DNA from 2 places in the Acidicapsa acidisoli genome. Region 1 is predicted to be linked to the other one. Evidence: riboswitches for the same ligand, from Rfam matches in the RefSeq annotation. Region 1 holds a riboswitch; the other holds the start of a gene.
The links. A riboswitch is a leader RNA that binds a small molecule or an ion and turns the genes downstream of it on or off. The one in region 1 is predicted to bind cobalamin.
Positions count from the first base shown of each region.

Region 2: linked by a shared signal. The riboswitch ahead of OHL23_RS04030 (ribonucleoside-diphosphate reductase subunit alpha) and the one ahead of OHL23_RS24035 (TonB-dependent receptor) in region 1 are both predicted to bind cobalamin.

Region 1 is NZ_JAGSYI010000004.1:499,107-502,503, reverse strand. It holds gene OHL23_RS24040 (S53 family peptidase) at 1-951, opposite strand, end outside; cobalamin riboswitch at 1,338-1,547, shown strand; gene OHL23_RS24035 (TonB-dependent receptor) at 1,580-3,397, shown strand, end outside.
Region 2 is NZ_JAGSYI010000001.1:1,001,703-1,005,099, reverse strand. It holds gene OHL23_RS04045 (DUF4252 domain-containing protein) at 1-214, opposite strand, end outside; gene OHL23_RS04040 (hypothetical protein) at 244-630, opposite strand; gene OHL23_RS04035 (RNA polymerase sigma factor) at 620-1,177, opposite strand; cobalamin riboswitch at 1,385-1,599, shown strand; gene OHL23_RS04030 (ribonucleoside-diphosphate reductase subunit alpha) at 1,749-3,397, shown strand, end outside.

The DNA.
Region 1 (3,397 bases):
ATAGCCGTTGAATTGCGGCGGGCACTCATCGCCAGTAGGGCAGACGGGACTGAGCGGGCCTCCGTCAACGAGGATGTCTTTCAGCGGAGCCTTGTAATCCGTGCCATAGAAGTATTCTGCCCAGGTGTTTATGTCGGACTGCTGGTAGGCGGATAGCTCAAAGACAGCAAGATTAGCGCCAGCCCCCTTACCTCTCGGTCCCAGCTCCGGTGCGCCATAGATCGAATTGACCTGCGACGGCGTCAGACCATTGCATCCCGGGCCACCGCCGTAACCGAACGGAAACCCTACGCCATTGTCGACTGCGTTGTATAACTGAGCCGTGGTTGGATAGGGAGCTTCACAGCTTGGAGTGGCGGGCATTGTGTGCTTCTGCGCGCGTACCGCCATGGACTGCGCGCGCACCGTATTCGAAAGGCCCACGACTCCGAGAACTCCGGAGGCCAGGCTTGCCGGCAGTTGAACCTCGGAAGCATTTGAGTAATAGATGACTCCTCTCGGATTGCGGTAGTTGCGCAGGCTGGTCTTGAATGTCGCTTCCACCATGCTGCTCGGTCCACTCACCCGCACCAGAAAAGGAGACGAAGATGTTTCCACGTCCAGGCCACTTTCCCGCAGATAGTTGGTGATTGCGGCCACCTGTGCATTGCTTGGGGCAAAACGTGAGTAGAACTCTCCCTGTCCGAGCCAGTGTTGGTAGCTCTTGCTATTCAAGTCGTAGACACTCTCTAAAAGATCGGATAGCTCTGACTCGTTGCGGGGTCTAAGGACAACCTCAACTGTCATCCGCGAACTGGTGAACTCGCCCATGACGGTGTCCGTCGTGGGTTTGATACTACCGGGAATCGCGGAAAAACCATTTTCAACCGCCGCATAGACTGTCGCTGACAGGTTCAGGGACAGCGCAAGCACTGCGAATGCAGCGCAAAGCTTTCTTGGATTACATGCCATTGTGACCTCCAGATTGTCATTCGGGACCGAGAGCCGTGCCTGATGGGACGGCGCATCAACAGATCGCGTCGAAGCGTGAGTTTTGGGAGAGGACGGTTACAGGAACATTCTGTTGGGCCGAAACCTTATGGGAACGGCAATAGACTGTCAAGCAGAAATTGTTGTCCGCGAAAGATTCTCGCCCGGGCGGCGGGGATCAGATCCTAAGCCGTTGATTCGACAATAGATTGCTCGGTAATACAAGCGGGTGCTACACTCTGCAATGTGCCCTTGCGCGGTTTCCTGAACCGAAGCTCGCAGCTTCCAATCCTGCCATGGTCACCAGATTCTACTGCCTGTCCTGCGTGTTGCGTCGTAGAGTTTTTCGACAGATGCGCGCGCCACCGATCACGGAGACTCACCAGGATGTTCGGGAAGGCGGTGAAAATCCGCCACTGCCCCGCAACTGTGAGCGCACCCGCGGGCTCATTCGTCGTTCATGAGAGCTCTCGCGGAAATCCGGCCAAGTGCCACTGGGTTTCTCCATCAAGGAGACGCCTGGGAAGGCGGTTCGGAAATGCGCAAGTCAGGATACCGGTCCTACGGTGCCAATCACCTGCTTACGTTCCGAGGGGAACGGAGGATTTTGATGTCCATTTCGAAAGATCGTTTCGCGGCGCTCACGCGGATTTTCTGCGCTGCTTTTCTTCTTCTCGCTCCCATAATCTTGCATGCCGGTGTTATTCGCGGCACGGTCACTGACACCAGCGGAGCAACGGTAACAGGCGCAACAGTGGTGCTTATCAATGGGGCCAGTTACTTGGCCAAGACCGTTTCGACTGCAGATGGAAGCTTTGAGTTTGTTACCGGCAGGAGCGGACGATTCTCGCTCACGATTACCGCTCAGGGCTTTCGCCAGGTTCAACCCGCGGCTTTCTACGCCGGGATGAACGACAACATCGAGAAAAATCTCGTGCTGGAGCCGGAGTGGGTCCACCAGGCGATTGTTGTCACCGCAACCGGAACGCCAGTGCCGCAGCAGCAGACCAGCGCAGCCACCACGGTTCTTGGCTCGCTCGACCTGGCCCTGCGCACCAACTTCACAGATGCGTTGCGCCTCATGCCAGGCACCGTCTCCACGCAGATCGGCCAGACGGGCTCGCAAGCGTCTCTGTTCATCCGCGGCGGCCCATCGGATGCGAACAAGGTTCTGCTCGATGGCGTAAGCATTGGCGATCTCGGCGGGCGTTTCGATTTCGGCCCCCTCAGCACCACCGGCATCGACAGCGTCGAGGTCTATCGCGGGCCCAATTCAAGCCTCTACGGAGCGGATGCCGCCAGCGGAGTCGTCGCCTTTACCACGCCGAAGGGAACCGGTGCTTCCCCCGTCCTGCACATGGACAGCGATGTAGGCAACTTCAACTCCTCGCGCGAACACGGCGAGGTCTCTGGCTCCCAGAAGAAGATCGATTACCTCACCGGACTTTCCTGGTTGCAGACCTCCAACGCACTGCCCAACGACGAGTTTCATGTGGCGACCGGATCGGGCAACCTAGGCTGGCAGCCTCTGGGCAGTACCCAGGTTCGTGGAACAGTCCACTACGGCTCCGATGCGACCGGGGTTCCCAACGCATGGGACTTCTATCACGTTGCCGACGACGCCACGCAGAAGGACCAGGATCTTATCGTGAGCGGCACGATCGATAACCAGACTACAGGCGACTTCCACAACTCCCTCCGCTATGGCCTCGCCCGCAAGCGCGAGCAATACAATCTCTGGCAGCCCTCCGGCCAACTCATCGAATACGCAAACAGCCCCACGTTCGGGCCTTCCTATGCGTATTTCGGGAATTCCGTCACTTTCACGGGAGCCAACGGCTACACCGCCTCCGGCCGCGCCATGCTCGACTATCCGGAACAATATCCATTCAATGAACAATTCGTCTCCAACCGCGATCAGCTCGTGTATCAGGGGGACTACCGTTTTACTCCGCACTTCATCGGGCTCATCGGCTTTCACTACGAAGATGAGCGCGGCCTCGAAAACATTCCGACCTTCGCCACCTATGAAACCACCGAGCGGACCAACTACGACTACGTGGCCTCAGTCCATGGCGACTACAAGGGACGCGCCTTCTACACACTCGGCGGCAGCCTGGAACACTACTCCCTCTTCGGCACGCAAACCTCGCCGCGCGCAAGCCTCTCGTATTACGCAGTCATGCCGCGCCACAACATCTTCAGCGGCACCAAGATTCTGACCAACTTCGGCGACGCTGTTCGCGAACCGGCCCTCACCGATCAGTTCGGCTCGCTCTACCAGTTCCTCGTCACCAACGGCTATGCGTCCGTCGCGCAGGAGCTGCATATTTCGCCGCTGGCCGCGCCTACCACCCGCACTTATGAGGGAGGTGTCGAGCAGGACTTCCTCTCGGACCGCGTAACCTTCCGCGCCACCTATTTCCAC
Region 2 (3,397 bases), on a different contig from region 1:
CCTTGTCTTTGTCCTTGTCCTTACCCATGAACTTCGCCGCAAAGGCCAGCATGTTTTTGTCCAACGTCACTTCCGTTACGTGCGTGGCGCGATCCGCCAGCGTCTTTTCAATCGGCGACGCTGTTGGCAGGGAATCCTGTGCAAATACGCCGGACGAGCCCGTCACTACAATTCCCAATGCCACCAAGCTGGCCCAAACCTGATTCCGCTTCATCCTGTCCCGCTTTCTTCCCCATGGGGAAACTACCTGAATGTCTGATATCCCAAATTGGACCGGCTACCTGCCACAGTGCCCTCGTTCACGCGGTCACCCACTCGTTCCAGTGTTTGGTGGGTGATTCGAAAAGCCGTCATCACTTGTTGTCGCGCTTCCTCGCCCTTGCGCCGTTCGAGATTGCGCTCTTCGACCTGTTTGTAGACCGCAAAGCCGCCGAAGACCGCGGCCAGCAACGCAGATGCGGCGATTCGCTGCAGCATCCACCAGCGGCCATGCTGTCCTTGTCTCCGCTCGCGTGCTCTTGCCAGCACCCGCTGCTTCATTCCGGGCGGGGCATCGCGATGCTGCAAGGCGATCCGCAGCTTGCGTTCGAAGTCCGCGAGTTCCTGTTCGGTCAAATCTCTATGTTCCACGGACATACTCCTTCAACGTCTGGCTCGCCCTCATGCGCAGCAGTTTCAGGCCGCGCTGTAACTGGCTCTTTACGGTCGCCACGGGCGCTTTCAACGTTACTGCAATCTCTTCCGGCGTCAGGTCTTCCTGGTAACGGAGAACAAGCGCCGCGCGTTGCGACTCCGGCAGACCTGCCAGCAGTTCTTCGATGCGCCGCCCCAGCGGAGACGCGTCGTCCATATCCAGCGGCTCCACGAGCACGTGCCGCTCCTCCAGTTCTACCCACAAATCGGTACCCAGACTTGCGGCCTTAGTCTGCTTCCGGCGCAATGCATCCGCGGAACGGTGTACGGTCACCTGCCGCAGCCAGAAGCGGACGTGCTGGGCCGAGCAAAGCTTGTGGAGATTGCGGTCCAATTCGAGCAGCACATCCTGGGCCAGCTCCTCGGCCAATCCGCGATCTCCCGTCATGCGCCATGCCAGCGAGAAAACCATCGACTGGTGCTCCTCGACGAGTTGCTCGAACTCGAGATTGGATTGGGCCTGCCAGTTCAACAGCTTCCTCATGTGCTTCTACTCTCTAATCCGCAAAATTCCTCGGGGCGGGATGCAGAGCCTTACGCTTTTTTTGAGAAAGATGTTTCAAGAGCTGCGCTGGGAGATGTTTCGAAGCCTGATTCCTGAATTCATACGACCCTGGTGCCGCATGACTATGGTCACTATTTCCACATTAACCACAACATATAGATGTTGACCCGCGTTCAGGCTCACGATATAGTCGATTCTGCTTTCGGTGGTGAATCGTGCGGTTCACCTGAAAGGGAATCCGGTTAAATGCCGGAACTGCCCCGCAGCGGTAAGCAGGAACGAACGCTCCAATACAAGCACTGGTCGAGCAACTGTCCAGCCGTGGACGTTCTCAAGACTGGGAAGCTGGAGCAAATAGGTAGCCTGCAAGTCCGAAGACCTGCCGAAAGACATGTCCGATAGGGCATGGCACATGCACACGCCTCCGAGGGGATGGCCGGGTGATGTGGGCTGTCGTTTTTTCAGGACACCCTTGTTTTCCGGTCTCGAACCCTCCCGGCTCAAGATTCGCTTCACCTCAGCCGACAAGGCTTTCGAAAGGACCATTCCTATGGCCACAATTCAGTCCACACTGACGGACCTCGACCCGAATTTTCCGCTCGCCGAAGCCGCGCCTCAGATGCAAGTCAGAAAGCGGAATGGCGGTCTCGAACCCGTGGACGTCAACAAGATTGTCCGCGCCGTCGAGCGCTGCTGTCATGGCTTGCCCCATGTCGATCCCATCCGCGTAGCCAGCAAGACCATCGGCGGCCTCTTTGACGGCGCAAGCACGCGGGAGCTTGACTCCATTTCAATCCAGACCGCGGCTTCGCTGATCGCCGAGGAGCCGGAGTACTCGCGCCTGGCTGCGCGTTTGCTGCTTGCGACCATTGCGAAGGAAGTTGCTGGCCAGAATATTTATTCGTTTTCGCAGTCGATCGAGATCGGCAACCGCGAGGGCGTGGTCTCTGCCGATGCCGCAGCCTTTGTGCAGGCGAATGCCCGCAAGCTCAACTCTGCCATCGATGACCGCTTTTCGGACCGTTTTGAATACTTCGGCCTGCGCACGGTGTACGACCGCTATCTGCTGCGGCATCCGATTACGCGTCTGGTCACGGAGACTCCGCAGTACTTCTTCATGCGCGTGGCAGCCGGGCTTTCGACGCGGGTGAATGAGGCCGTCGATTTCTACAACTTGCTGGCCTCGCACGATTACCTGCCGAGTTCGCCGACGCTGTTCAACAGCGGCACCAAACATAGTCAAATGTCGAGCTGCTACCTGATCGACTCGCCGTTGGACTCGCTGGACTCGATCTACGACGCCTACAAGCAAATTGCATTGCTGTCGAAGTTCTCGGGCGGTATTGGTCTGGCCTTTCATCGCATTCGCAGCGAGGGGTCGCTGATTCGCGCGACCAATGGATTGTCGAACGGCATCGTGCCGTGGCTGCGCACATTGGATGCTTCGGTCGCCGCCGTCAACCAGGGCGGCAAGCGCAAGGGAGCGTGCTGCGTCTATCTTGAGCCGTGGCATGCCGATGTCGAGTCATTCCTCGAAATGCGCGACAACACTGGCGATCAGGCGCGACGGACCTACAATCTGAATCTTGCGAACTGGATTCCGGACCTGTTCATGCGTCGCGCCGATGAAGACGGGATGTGGTCGCTCTTCGACCCCAAGGATGTGCCGACCCTGACGGATCTTTACGGCGAGGCATTCGAAAAGGCGTACATCGAAGCGGAAACCCAGAAGCTCTACAAACGCCAGATCAAGGCCCGCGATCTGTACGCGCGGATGATGCGGACGCTGGCGGAAACAGGCAATGGGTGGATGGTCTTCAAGGACGCCTGCAACGTGAAGTGCAACCAGACGGGCGAGCCGGGGAACACGGTGCATCTCTCGAATCTATGCACGGAGATCACCGAGGTCACTTCGCATCAGGAGACGGCCGTCTGCAACCTTGGCTCGATCAATCTTGGCCGTCACCTGACGGACGGTAAGTTTGATTTTGACAAGCTCGCGGCGACGGTTCGCCATGCCGTTCCGATGCTGGATCGGGTTATCGATATCAATTACTACCCCGTTTCGCAGGCTGCAGTGTCGAATTCGCGCTGGCGTCCGGTTGGGCTTGGCGTGATGGGACTGCAGGATGTCTTCTTCCAGCTTCGCTGGGCCTTCGATTCGCCGGAAGCGCGTGAGCTTTCCGCCAAGATTCAGGA